DNA from 2 places in the Colwellia sp. BRX8-9 genome. Region 2 is predicted to be linked to the other one. Evidence: predicted binding sites of a transcription regulator. Region 2 holds the regulator's gene; the other holds the start of a gene.
The links. The regulator FliA, encoded in region 2, starts transcription of late flagellar genes. The targets are predictions, from matches to a motif close to CTAAAGNTNNNNNNNNNNNNGCCGATA.

Region 1: a site for FliA is predicted at 3,156-3,182, ahead of H4J70_RS14060 (VC2046/SO_2500 family protein). Genes of this name have one in related genera too.

The regions. Positions count from the first base shown of each region.
Region 1 covers NZ_JACGVN010000016.1:75,481-82,567, reverse strand. Annotated here, with positions in the region: gene H4J70_RS14080 (acetate kinase) at 1-727, opposite strand, end outside; gene yfbV (terminus macrodomain insulation protein YfbV) at 919-1,350, shown strand; gene rlmA (23S rRNA (guanine(745)-N(1))-methyltransferase) at 1,374-2,189, opposite strand; gene xthA (exodeoxyribonuclease III) at 2,206-3,012, opposite strand; gene H4J70_RS14060 (VC2046/SO_2500 family protein) at 3,217-3,762, shown strand; gene H4J70_RS14055 (YchJ family protein) at 3,969-4,478, opposite strand; gene H4J70_RS14050 (hypothetical protein) at 4,574-5,065, opposite strand; gene H4J70_RS14045 (response regulator) at 5,593-6,252, shown strand; gene H4J70_RS14040 (ATP-binding protein) at 6,252-7,087, shown strand, end outside.
Region 2 covers NZ_JACGVN010000004.1:36,759-43,845, reverse strand. Annotated here, with positions in the region: gene flhA (flagellar biosynthesis protein FlhA) at 1-1,740, shown strand, start outside; gene flhF (flagellar biosynthesis protein FlhF) at 1,828-3,402, shown strand; gene H4J70_RS04420 (MinD/ParA family protein) at 3,516-4,358, shown strand; gene H4J70_RS04415 (RNA polymerase sigma factor FliA) at 4,433-5,152, shown strand; gene cheY (chemotaxis response regulator CheY) at 5,204-5,587, shown strand; gene H4J70_RS04405 (protein phosphatase CheZ) at 5,636-6,379, shown strand; gene H4J70_RS04400 (chemotaxis protein CheA) at 6,393-7,087, shown strand, end outside.

The DNA.
Region 1 (7,087 bases), on a different contig from region 2:
CATCGCCGCTGCGTGTGCCCATCATCACTCCTTCGAGCGGTGTTAAACCTAAGCTAGTATCGACACTCTTACCATTTTTAATCGCAGTAACACTGCAACCATTGCCCAAGTGAGCACTGATAAAATTACTTTCATTAATGGATTTATCGAGTGTTTTAGCCGCTTGTTGTGCAACAAAATAATGGCTTGTACCATGAAAACCATAGCGTCGAATACCATGCTCTTGATAGAGAGCGTAGGGAATACCATAAATGTAAGCTTTTTCTGGCATCGTTTGGTGAAAAGCTGTGTCAAAAACGGCAACTTGCGGCACATCAGTAAAAACCGTTTCCGCGGCGTTAATACCCATCAAATTTGCTGGGTTGTGTAATGGGGCAAGCTGAGACAAGTTACTGATGGTGTTTTTTACTTCATCAGTAATTAACGTTGGCATACAATAGTGTTCACCACCATGGACAACGCGGTGGCCTATGGCACATATTTGTAAATTTAATTGTTGTGAAACTAAGCTGTCAACTAAAGCCATTATCGCTGTTCGATGATCAAATGGATGAGGTATAGCCGTGTGCTTTTTTTGTCCCTTAACGTTAATCTTGATGCTTGCTTGTTCGGACAATAAGCGCTCAGCGAGTCCTGATAGTAATGTTTCGCCGTTTTCTGGTTTAATTAAAGAAAATTTTAAGGATGAACTACCGCAATTTAACACTAAAATTAGATTTTTTTTCATGGTTTTATTTAATGCTCATTTATTAGGTGGTTAATTGTTTTATTACAATACGTTAATTGGAATGATTATAGACCAAATATAGCGTTAAAATATTGATATGAACTAAGGAAGTTAACTTTAGGGAGACTTGATTAAAACTAGTTACAACTTTGTGCTATCTTTTAAATAACCGTTGTTATAGTGTGTCGTTTATGAATATGAGTTTAGTAGAACTAATTAAGCTAGGTCGAGAGTATATGCGACTTTGGCCGCAGCGAGCAGAGTTAGGCAATTATTTTGCCGAGTATCAAGCTGTTCAAATTTGCCGTTTGGCTTTTCGCTATTTACCGGGTATTGCGTTGTTTTCTTTTATTATGCAACTTTACCTAGGATCGATAACATTATTACCACAAGCGTTAGTTTATAGCTTATTTATTTTAAGTATTCCGCTACAGGCATTGTTAATGCTTGGCGTTAAAGCCGATAAGTTTTTGCCGCTGGCACTCGCCTCTTGGTACAAAGAAAGTGTTGCTAGAGTCAACGAAGCGGGTGGTTCGATAAAATTATCACTGCACAAGCCACGTTTTATTGATTTAGCAAAACTACTTAACATCAGTCATCAGTCACAAAATTCTAAATTCTAACCGCTTAACAATTGAGTTAAACGTTAATTGACCGTGTTTTTATAAAGACGTATCAAAAAATCAGCTTGGCAAGTGAAATTATTTCTTGTTTTTAAATCGTTAAGTAAGGTTTCAGTCGTTTTAAAAGCAAAAGGGGTCATTGCTAATAAGTTAATAATATCTTCGCCTTCAGCAAATTTCATCTCATAGTTCACTTCTTTTTGTGCAATCAATGTTAAATTTTCAATAGGACTTTTAGTCATATCATGTTGTTGCGCTGTTCGGTATATTAATGCTTTTAGTTCAATTAAATGATTTTTTGCCGGCGTTACTGTGACTAAATAGCCATTATTAGCTAGTACCCGAGTGAATTCTTCTTCAAGAATTGGTGCGTAAATAGAGTTGATCCAAGAAAAGTAGTTTTCACTAAAAGGTAACAGCGACAAGGTGGCAACACTAAATTGACAATCTTTATATTTTTTAGCGGCATTTTTAACCGCATTTTTTGCAATGTCAATACCATAAACACGGTTGGTAGGCCTTACATACTGTTGAGTATAAAAACCTTCACCACAGCCAGCATCAAATACCGGCTTTGTTAAATCACCATATTGTTGATATAGAGATTGTAATTCATCAGCGAGCGGTTGATAAAAGCCTTTATCTAGAAATTGACGACGTGCGTTAACCATGGCTTTGTTATCACCAGGGTCTTTTGAATGTTTATGTTGAACGGGCAATAAGTTTACATAACCTTCTTTTGCTTCATCAAAGCTATGGTTGTTCTGACAACGATAGCTTTGGTTAGCTAACACTAATGATTTTTTACAAATGGGGCAAACGTATTGAGCAAGGAACATAGTATTTACTCAACAGCTACTTAAAAGTAGACCAAATCGGCGCGTGATCTGAAGGTTTTTCAATAGCACGTAGTTCGTAATCAATATCGGCTTCGATACACGTTGCCGCCATCTTGTGCGTTGCCAAAACCACATCGATGCGTAAACCACGATTATCAACAAAACCTTTAGAACGATAGTCAAACCAAGAATAACGTTCCGCTTTTGTTGGATGCAATTCTCTAAACGTATCTTTAAATCCCCAAGCCATTAAAGTTGCAAGCCATTCTCTTTCTTCTGGTTGAAAACTACACTTACCAGTCTTTAACCAACGCTTTTGGTTAGGCTCACCAATACCAATATCTAAATCAGCAGGTGAAATATTAATATCGCCGATAATGACTACGTGCTCATCTGGGGTATGGTTATCATTTAAATAGGTCATCAAGTCTTTATAAAATTGACGCTTATAGGGATATTTTGTTTCATGAGCGATGTTATCGCCTTGCGGGAAATAACCGTTTAATACCGTTACTTTTTCACCTTGTTCATTGGTGGTCTCAATCATCACCATACGTTTTTGAGACTCTTCAGTATCGCTAGCAAAGCCCATTTTAACAATATTGGCTGCTTTTTTACATAACATAGCCACACCATAATGTGCTTTTTGACCATGAAAATAAACGTGATAACCCATAGCTTCAACAGCTTCAACGGGAAAAGCATCATTATGAACTTTGATTTCTTGTAAGCCAATAATATCAGGCTGGTGCTTATCAATGATGGCTTGAAGTTGGTGTAAACGCGCACGAAGGCCGTTAATGTTAAAGCTAATGATTTTCATAAAAGACTCGATATTGATTTTTTCCACATGCTACCAGAAGTTATCAGAGAAGGTTATTATTAATTGCTAGTGAAGTGAATTAGGTACTTATTAACATCAACTTTTTAATAGACAGGTAAATGTGTAAATAAATAGAAATTAAACTCAACTAAATTAAAGGATTGCCGATATAAGCTTTAGAGAAAATAATAAAGTTGAAGTACATTGCTTACAGAGTCAGTTGACAGTCAAATTCTGGTACACGAATTACAATTAGGTGAACAACTTAATGTAAGTGTGCACAGCGCTCGACGAGCTGACTTTTCACTCTTATTGGCAATGCTAAGTGATGACGTACCTAGCCATAGTCAATTTTCTTTGCCAAAAACTGTCGTTGACACTAAAACGACTAATGATGCAAGCTTACGTAAAGAGTTTGACCTTCCTGATAAAGCACCTTTATCTCTGAATGAAAATCACAGCACAGCAATATTTGATCAAGCAGAACTTATTCAGCAGAATAACCTAGCAGAATTACGTTTATCAAATGCTTTGTTGCCTAAACCGCTTGCTTTTCGAGATGATAAAAAGCATATCAGACAAGAAGTATTAAATAATACCTCGCTGTACTGCCAGAAAAAATTTAATCATACAAAGAATAATACGCCGCAAGACACCGACAGTTCAAGATTATCATTCGATACTAAAGGTTGGCTTAACGCCGTGCATAACACTATCGTTAAAGCGCCGTTACTTGATGCTATAGCATAAGGTTATTGCATTAGCATGCCAATAAAATCGTGCGTTTGTGTTGACGTTATTTGTGATTAACTTTTTCAGTTTACTGGCCTGAGCAATGTTTAAACTTGATTGTTAATTGTTGAGTTTACTTGCTACAGCATTGTCTAAATTTTTATTGCTATGACAAAAGCATCGCTGGTTTCTTTTGGGAAGAACTTGATTGTTAATTGTCGAATTTACCGGCCACAGCATTGTTTAAATTTTTTATTACTATCGCAAAAGCAAGCTTGGTTTCTTTTTGGTGCTATCAGCGCTTCATTGTTACTGACTTCACCATCTAAATATCGCCATTGCCCCTTTTCAACAACAAAGCGTGATGTTTCCTTCATCAGAAAATACTCACCTTGATGTTGGTAATAAGCCGAAAAGCAAACCGTCGGTAAGTGTTGCTCTTTATTGTCAGCGTTTACAGCATTTTGATCATTAAGCTCGGTATAATCACTGGCAGCATTAATGGTTAGTTTTAACCATTTGGTTTCTTTGGCCCATGCTGATATATCAGCGATTGATTGTAAAGCTCTGCTAGCTTGAGCATAAGTCTGATAAATATAATCAGCAGCCTCTGTTGCATAGGCGCTATAGCGAGAACGCATCAATTGCTCTGGTGATTGTGCACAGGTCTCTTGATTTATTAATAAGCAGCAGCATTGCTGAAAACTAATATTTGAACCACATGGGCATTGCATAAAGTCGACATTATTTTAGAAAAGTAGTTGATCTATTTTAGCAGAGCAAAATTTTATTTTCTGTTTTAATAACGGCAAAATCGCTTCAAACTCAATTAATGTAACAATAAAGAAGAATCCGAAAGAGTGACGTAATTTTTTAGTCGTTGCTGGTTTAAACGTTTTTGAGTTTGCTTGGTTAAAATAATGCATTGAGTTTGTCCTTTTTCTGCGAATTGAGTGAGTTGGCTTAATTGTGATTTATCTAAGGTGGCATTACACAAAATAACAGCCGAACAGTGACCTTTTTCTAAAGCATCTTTAATGGTATTTAGTGAGATATTACGTTGATGAAGATTAACTTTTAAGATTCTTTTAGGGTCTATTTTTCCTTGATCAGACAATTGCTGAAGCGGCTTCTCTTCAGGGTTTATCATCAGGATCCATTTGTTATCTAAATCATGATTTTTGAAGATTTCAGTATACTGCTGAGATAGTTCTATGGCATTAGCAATACTTCTAACATCACACCATTTGTGTTTTTTGATAGCCATAGTTGTAGTTTTTAACGCTAAGGTGTTGGTATTAATGTGATTTATTGAATTCATTTTTAAAACCTCGATATACTGTATGTATGTACAGTATATCGTTTTTGGTGTTTATTCAAGCACTTTTTATGATTAATATTAATTGATCCTACTGAAGGATCTAATGTAATAAACGCCAGTAAATGAGGGGAATAGCACCAACAGTATTGAAGATACCACTAGTATTTGTTGGCCCAATGCTATGCTAGGGGATTTTAGCGATAAACAATTGTTAGCTCTTAAGCTTTCCTTAATAAAAGTTTGTTATTTTCATTCACTGAATATTTAAGGTAAATATCCCCCTATGAATAAACAGGTCATTTGATGAATAACCGCTATTAACGTTCATTTTTTTATGGCGAATATTTCTGTAATAACCGACAATAACTTTGAGATAAAACACCTTGAGTCGTTCATACCTATGGCATTGTTAAGTCTTATCTTCACTGTTGATGGTTTTCGACCGTCAAGTATTAATAACCGGCCTTGGAAAAGGCTAGATAATATAAAAACCGTTAATAGTCATTTTAAATTGTTATAGGAAAAATATGCGCATATTGTTAGTTGAAGACGATATCCCCCTGGCTTTGGGATTGCAGCAGTCACTTCGTCATGAAGGCTTTGTTGTTAACCATGTTGATAATGGTAAAACGGCAATTTCAGCATTGTCTGTGTCAGATCAAGACTTAGTTATTCTTGATCTGGGTTTACCTGATATTGACGGATTGGAAGTGCTAAAGCGTACTCGTGATCGTAAGCTAGGTATTCCTGTTATTATTTTAACCGCAAGAGACGCGCTTGAAGATAAAGTTAAAGGCTTAGATTTTGGTGCAGATGATTACCTGGTAAAGCCTTTTGAAATTAGCGAATTGTTAGCACGCCTTCGCGTGATTGAACGGCGTTTAGGCACGGCAAAGTCGGCATTGATTATTTGCTCAGACGTGGCAATTGATACCGCAGCACATAAAATCCTTATTAAAGATGAAGAATTAAAAACGTCAAAAAAAGAGTACATGGTATTAAAAGCATTGATGGAAAATGCCGGTCGAATCCAATCTCGGGAACAAATTGAATCGCGTTTATATGAATGGGGAGAAGAAGTGGCCAGTAATGCTGTTGAGGTACATATACACAACTTAAGAAAAAAATTGCCAGAACAATTTATAAAAACAGTCAGAGGCGTTGGTTATACGGTTAATAAAACCTAATGTCGATTCGTCGCTACTTAGTCCTTATTTTACTATCCATCATCACTTTGATGACATTTTTTGCTGCCATACAGGGCTATAAAGCCAGTATGGAACAAGCAACTAGCTTATTTGATGAGCAATTAGTTATCGTCGGTAAAACCTTGTTAGCGACCTCTGCGACTCTTTCTGACAAGGGTGCCGAAAATCGATTAAGTGCAGCAACAGTGGTCCCTTCTAACCATATTGCTTATCAAGTCTTTAGCAATAATACTTTATTACTACGCACAGATAATGCTCCTGAACAGTCAATTACTGAGTTACCTGCAGGGTTTACGGACCTTAATTTTATTGGACAGCGTTGGCGAGTATATATAGAAACATCAACAAACGAACAGGCGCAAAGAAGTCAATTAAGAGTGCTGGTTGCCCAACCGCTTGAACAAAGATTTTCACTGGCTGAACAAGTTATATTATCTGCTGTGACTCCTATTATTTTAGTTATCCCTTTGATTGCCTTGTTTATTTTTATGGCGATTCGTCAAGGCTTAAAGCCGTTAACTGTTTTGCGCCGAGAATTGTCAGAAAAGAAAATTAATGACTTATCAAAGCTTTCTAGTGAGACATCAACAAAAGAACTACAACCGGTTATTCAGACACTAAATCTGTTATTTGAACGCTTGTCGGCAGCTTTTTCAAGGGAACGTTATTTTGCTTCTGACGCCGCTCATGAATTAAGAACGCCGTTAAGTGTGCTCAAAATTAATGTTCACAATTTACAAATAACCCAAAGTGAAAACCTTGACAGCACCGGGCAGGCTTCGTTAATGCAATTAGGTCAAAGTGTTGACCGAAT
Region 2 (7,087 bases):
TATGCGGTTGGTTTAGTGGTTTTTGTTATATTAATCATTATTAACTTTGTGGTTGTTACTAAAGGTGCTGGGCGTATTGCTGAAGTAACCGCGCGTTTTACCCTCGATGCTATGCCCGGTAAGCAAATGGCAATCGATGCTGATTTGAATGCTGGCTTTATTACCGCTGACCAAGCAAGAGAAAGACGTATCGAAGTCACCAGTGAAGCTGATTTTTATGGCTCAATGGATGGTGCCAGTAAGTTTGTTAAAGGTGATGCGGTTGCCGGCATATTAATTTTATTGATTAATATTATCGGTGGACTCGTTATCGGTATGGTACAACACGATTTAAGCTTTGACAGAGCGGTTGAAATATACACCTTATTAACGATTGGAGACGGCCTAGTAGCGCAAATTCCAGGTCTACTTTTATCGGTAGGTACGGCGATTGTTGTTACGCGACAAAATACCTCTCAGGACATGGGCGAGCAAGTCAGCAGCCAATTAGGTCAAGAACGTTCTTTGTATATTGCTGCCGCCGTTATGTTTGTCATGGGTGTTATTCCGGGCATGCCACACTTTGCATTTTTATTCTTTGCTTTTATGATCGCTGGAACCGCCTTTTTAAGTGGAAAGTACAAAATTGCCAAAGAAAAACAATTAGCGGATAAATCAGATGCTGAACAGGTTGAAACCCAGCAACAAGAAGCAGAAGTAAAAGACTTAGGTTGGGACGATGTTAACCATGTTGACATTATCGGCTTAGAAATTGGTTATCGCCTAATACCTCTAGTAGATAAATCTCAAGGTGGGGAACTCCTTAACCGTATTAAAGGTGTTCGTAAAAAACTATCCCAAGAGTTTGGCTTTCTAGTGCCGGCGGTACATATTCGCGATAATCTTGATTTAGACCCTAATGTTTATCAAATATCATTAATGGGCGTGACTATCGGTGAAGCTGAAATTAGACACGATCATGAATTAGCGATAAATCCAGGGCAAGTGTTTGGCAAACTTGACGGCGTGGCAACAATCGATCCTGCTTTTGGACTAGAAGCAGTATGGATAAAACCAGCACAACGCGAACATGCTCAGTCTTTAGGCTATACCGTGGTTGACGCATCGACTGTCCTTGCCACTCATTTAAGTCAAATACTAACAAATAACGCGGCACAGTTACTTGGTCATGAAGAAGTACAAAACCTTCTTGATATGCTAGGCAAAAATTATCCTAAATTAATTGAAGGGTTCATCCCTGATGTTTTATCACTGGGTACTTTGGTTAAAGTACTACAAAACCTAATGAATGAAGGTGTTGCTGTTCGTGATATGCGCAGTATTATTCAAACGTTAGTTGAGTATGGTCCTAAGTCCCAAGACCCTGAAATTTTAACCGCCGCTGTTCGTATTACCTTGCGTAAATTCATTGTTCAAGAGTTAGTGGGACCCGTGACTGAGGTACCTGTCATAACTTTGGCGCCAGAGTTGGAACAGATGTTGCACCAGTCTATGCAAATGGCTGGCGACGATGGTGCTGGCATTGAACCAGGTTTAGCAGAACGGTTACAGAAATCATTAGCTGATGGTGCTCAACAACAAGAAATGGCGGGTGATACGCCAATATTGTTAACCTCAGGGATTTTAAGAGCGGTACTGGCTAAATTTGTTAAATATACTATTCCAGGCTTGCGGGTGATTTCATACCAAGAAATTCCTGATGATAAGCAGATAAAAATAGTAAGCGCCATAGGTCAATAATTACGATATCAGTAATGAGCAGCAGAAAATATTTGCGGTTAAATGAATAAGTCATTAACAGCGATTGCAGTTGATAAGGGGTTAGTTTTGAAAATTAAACGTTTTGTAGCAAAAGATATGAGAAGTGCGCTGACACAAATCAAAGACGAGCTAGGTGCTGACGCTGTGATTATGTCAAATAAACGCGTACCTGAAGGCGTTGAATTAATGGCTGCGGTTGACAACAACGTCGAAATTAAGGCAACACAACCCGCAATGCAAAATTCTCCTAAAATCAACTCAACAGCGCAAGCAACAAACAGTTTTGACCGTTCGATTGACAATGATGTGGTCAATATTAGACAAAATAATCCTTTGACCAGTCCTAGTGTTTCGCACAACTCTACAGCAGAAGATACTCGCTTACCTTCAGACAGTTTAGCGGCTTTATTAAGCCGTCAAGTTCAGCAAGCACCTGCAAATATTGGTCAAGGTATTAATCAAGCTCAGCATGATAAAATCGTCCAGGCAGCCGCTAAGCTAAATAACCCTAGTAACTCAGCGCAAGTTTCAACGCCAACACCGTCAAGCAATATTGAGCAGCAATTTAAAAGCTTCACCGACCGTTTAGAGCAAAATAGCCAAGAACAAGGTGATGAACAATCAAGCGACTCATATCAACAGCCGGTGATGAACCAAGCACAGTCTTTAGTAAGCGATGGCTTACCGCCACAAAATGTAAATAACGCCGACTTAGAGAAAATGAAACACGAAATGTCTTCTATTCGTGAATTACTAGAACATCAAATTTCGGGGTTAATGTGGCAGGATATGGCGCAAAAAGATCCCGCTCGTGCGATGTTGGTTAATCGACTAATGTCTTTGGGTATGAGCGAACAAGTTTCAGATCAAATTGCAGGTTATATTCCAGCACAAAAAAATGACCAAGATACTTGGTTATTAGCGAAGAAATTTATCAGCCAACAAATTAATACCACTAATAATGACATTATTCATCGTGGTGGCGTGGTTTCATTAGTGGGACCTACCGGCGTAGGTAAAACAACTACCGTAGCTAAACTCGCGGCGCGGTTTGCTCAGATTCATGGCGCAGACCAAGTGGTGATGATCTCAACAGATAACTACCGTATTGCTGGATTTGAACAATTAGCCACTTACGGCCGAATTATTGGTTGTGATGTAAAGCTTGCTGGTGATGCAAAAACCTTAGATACATTGTTGCAACAGTTCTCCAAAAAGAAACTGATACTTATTGATACTGCAGGTATGGGGCAACGTGATATGCGTTTAGCTAAACACCTAACTACTTTAGTTTCTAATGCAAGGGTCAGAATTCGCAACTATTTAGTGTTAGCTGCTAATACTCAACAACGAGTTATGCAAGAAAATGTTGATCGCTTTAAAAAAGTACCTTTAGCTGGCTGTATTTATACTAAACTTGATGAAAGCCTTAGCATAGGAGAAATAATTTCCACTTCGATTCAAAACGGTTTAGCGATAGGCTACTTAACGGATGGACAAAGAGTTCCTGAAGATATTAAAGTTGCAAATGCTGAAAAACTCGTTACGCTAGCAGATAAAATGAGCGCGAAAAATCAAATTAATAATCCAATAAATTGGCGAACAGCACCGATGAGTGCTAATACAGCTGTATTTCCATAACTTGTTCTAAATATGTGAATTTTGAAGCTATAAAAATATGCAGATTAAATGATTATAGGGTTATACTAAATTAAATTGATAGCTATTCGTAAGAAAGTAGAGAAATACGATAAATGAATGATCAAGCAAGTGGCTTAAGAAAAATGCAAAATTCAGCTCCGGTAAAAGTCATTGCTGTCTCTGGCGGTAAAGGCGGAGTAGGTAAAACTAACGTTTCGCTTAATACCGCTATTGCACTTGGACAATTAGGACAACGAGTTTTAGTTTTAGATGCCGATTTAGGCTTGGCTAATGTCGATGTTATGCTAGGTTTGCGGGTAAAACGTAACTTATCACATGTGCTTTCTGGCGAGTGTGAATTAGACGATATAATTATTGAAGGTCCCGCTGGTATTAATATCATTCCTGCTACGTCAGGTTCACAATCTATGGTCGATTTAACGCCTGCTGAACATGCGGGTTTAATTCGCGCTTTTAGTGATATGAACACAAAATTTGATGTACTTATTGTTGACACTGCCGCCGGTATTTCCGACATGGTACTAAGCTTTTGCCGTGCCTCACAAGATGTGATGTTAGTGGTCTGTGATGAACCTACATCTATTACTGATTGCTACGCCTTAATGAAATTATTAAGTCGAGATCATGGTGTATTTAAATTTAAAGTTGTTGCCAACATGGTGAGAACGCCAAGAGAAGGACAACAACTCTTTGGTAAGCTTTCTAAAGTTACCGATCGATTTTTAGATGTTGCACTTGAACTCGTTGCTGTCATTCCATTTGACGAAAATATAAGAAATTCCGTTAGAAAACAAAAAGCAATTGTTGAAGCTTATCCACAATCGCCTGCAGCGGTTGCTTTTAAATCTTTAGCAGGTAATTTAATTAAATGGCCGGTGCCTAAACAAGCGTCAGGTCATTTAGAGTTTTTTATTGAACAATTGTTAGAACATTAATAACAATAGTAATCAGATATGAGTACTTTGTTGAAAGTTCTATATCTTTCCTATAATTTAGCGAGTGAGCGATAGTGGTAAAACCAAATGCTTACAGTATTCAAACTGATAAATCTGCTATAATTTCGCAGCATACAGTTTTAGTGAAAAGAATCGCTTATCACCTATTAGCAAGGTTGCCTGCGAGCGTGCAGGTTGATGACCTTATTCAGTCAGGCATGATAGGCCTGCTTGAAGCGTCTAATAATTTTGATCACGGCAAAGGTGCAAGTTTTGAAACCTTTGCTGGTATTCGTATCCGTGGTGCTATGCTTGATGAAATACGCCGTGGTGACTGGACTCCCCGCTCTGTTCATAAAAATAGCCGCATGGTCAGTGAAGCGATAAAATTGCTTGAAGCAAGTTTAGGTCGTGATGTAACTGATATTGAAGTTGCTGAAAAACTTGATATTTCGTTAAATGACTACCATCATATTCTAAGTGAGGTCAGTACCGGTAAAATAATTGGTATTGAAGACTTAAGTACGGGGGCAGATGCTATATCGAATATGGAAGATGTGAATAATAACGATCCCTATGATAATTTTGAAAAAATAGTTTTTAAAAAATCGTTAACAGCATGCATTTCCACTTTACCCGAACGCGAAGCTCTAGTACTGTCACTATATTACGACGAAGAATTAAATCTTCGAGAGATTGGTCAAGTGCTTGATGTAAGTGAGTCGCGTGTTAGCCAAATTCACAGTCAAGCGATGCATAGGTTAAAAGGACGTATGCAATCTTGGCAAAGTTGAGTAGAATATACATATAATCACAATTTTAAAATGTTCTCACCGGAGGGTGCCTTGGATAAAAATATGAAAGTTCTTGTTGTTGATGATTTTTCAACGATGAGACGTATCGTCAAAAACTTGTTACGAGATTTAGGTTTCACTAACATTTCAGAAGCAGATGACGGTAGCACTGCTTTACCGATGTTAAAAGAAGGCTCTTTTGACTTTGTTGTAACTGATTGGAATATGCCAGGTATGCAAGGTATTGATTTGCTCAAAGCCATCCGTGCCGATGCGAAGTTATCACATATCCCAGTATTGCTGATTACTGCTGAAGCAAAGAAAGAACAAATTGTGATGGCGGCTCAAGCGGGTGTTAATGGCTATATTGTAAAACCATTTACCGCAGCGACGTTAAACGCCAAGTTAGATAAAATATTTCAACGCTTAGGTTAATTCCTTAATTAGATAGATAATTAATTAATCTAAACGTGAGGTTTTTGCATGAGTGCGAATACAAATGTGCATGTTTCTTTGGAAGAAGCAAAGCTACTGGTCGAATATTTAGAAAGTGGTCAACAAGACAAGGCAGATGAATTAATTGCTGAAATTCAAAATCCAATTAATTCTGAATTGTTTGCTGAAATAGGCAAGCTGACTCGCCAACTACATGACTCATTAAATAATTTTCAATTAGATTCCAGGTTAAATGATTTAGCGACAGCAGATATCCCCGATGCTCAAGAACGTCTAAACTACGTTATAACGCGAACGGAAGAAGCCGCTAATAAAACCATGGATGCTGTTGAATCTATTTTCCCCGTTGTGGATACGATACAAAAGCAAATAAAGGCTGTTAATCCGTTATGGCAAAAATTAATGCATAACAAATTGGAATTAACCGAATTTAAAAGTTTATGTGTTGATATAGATTTATTATTAAAAACGACAGATAGAGAATCAGTGCGTATGCATGATTTAATGACTGATGTTTTGATGGCGCAAGATTTTCAAGATTTAACCGGACAAGTTATTCGTAAAGTTATTGATCTAGTTCGTGAAGTAGAGGATAGCTTGATTGGTATGCTAACCGCTTTTGGTATTACGACAGATAGTAATGCAGAGCGAAGTAAACCTAAAGTAGGTGATAACTTAGTTGAAGGCCCGATCGTTAATGCAGCACAACGTGATGATGTTGTCGCTGACCAAGATGATGTTGATGACCTTTTATCAAGTTTAGGATTTTAATAGGAGTTGCTGGATGTCATTTGAGCAAGATGAAGAGATTCTTCAGGATTTTTTAATAGAAGCTGGAGAAATACTTGAAACGCTTTCGGAACAACTCGTAGAACTTGAAAACGACCCCGATAATGCCGAATTATTAAATGCTATTTTTAGAGGTTTTCACACCGTTAAAGGTGGGGCCGGATTTTTAGCATTACATAATTTAGTTGACGTATGTCATGGCGCGGAAAATATTTTCGATCTGTTACGTACCAACCAACGTAGTGTTAGTGCAAGCCTAATGGACGTTATTTTACAAGCGCTTGATGTTGTAAATGAAATGTTTGTACAAGTTCAAAACGGCGAGAAACTTGATAAAGCTGATGCTCAATTACTTGCAGAATTGCATCGTTTAAGCCAACCAGAAGGCAAAGAGCAAGCGCCTGCGCCAGTCGTTGTTGAAGCAGTAGCTACTCATGAAAGCGAAAGTTCTTCTAGCGATGAAATGTCAGAAGATGAATTTGAACGACTTCTCGACGAACTCCATGGTGGTGGCTCAGCTTCTACGCCAGCCCCAGCACCTGAAGCAACAGCAACGTCTTCAGACAGCAATGATATTTCAGATGACGAATTTGAATCCTTACTCGATGAACTTCACGGTCAAGGTGCTTTTTCGCCTGAAGTTGCTGCTAATAATTCAAGTAAACCATCTTCATCGAATAACAGTTCATC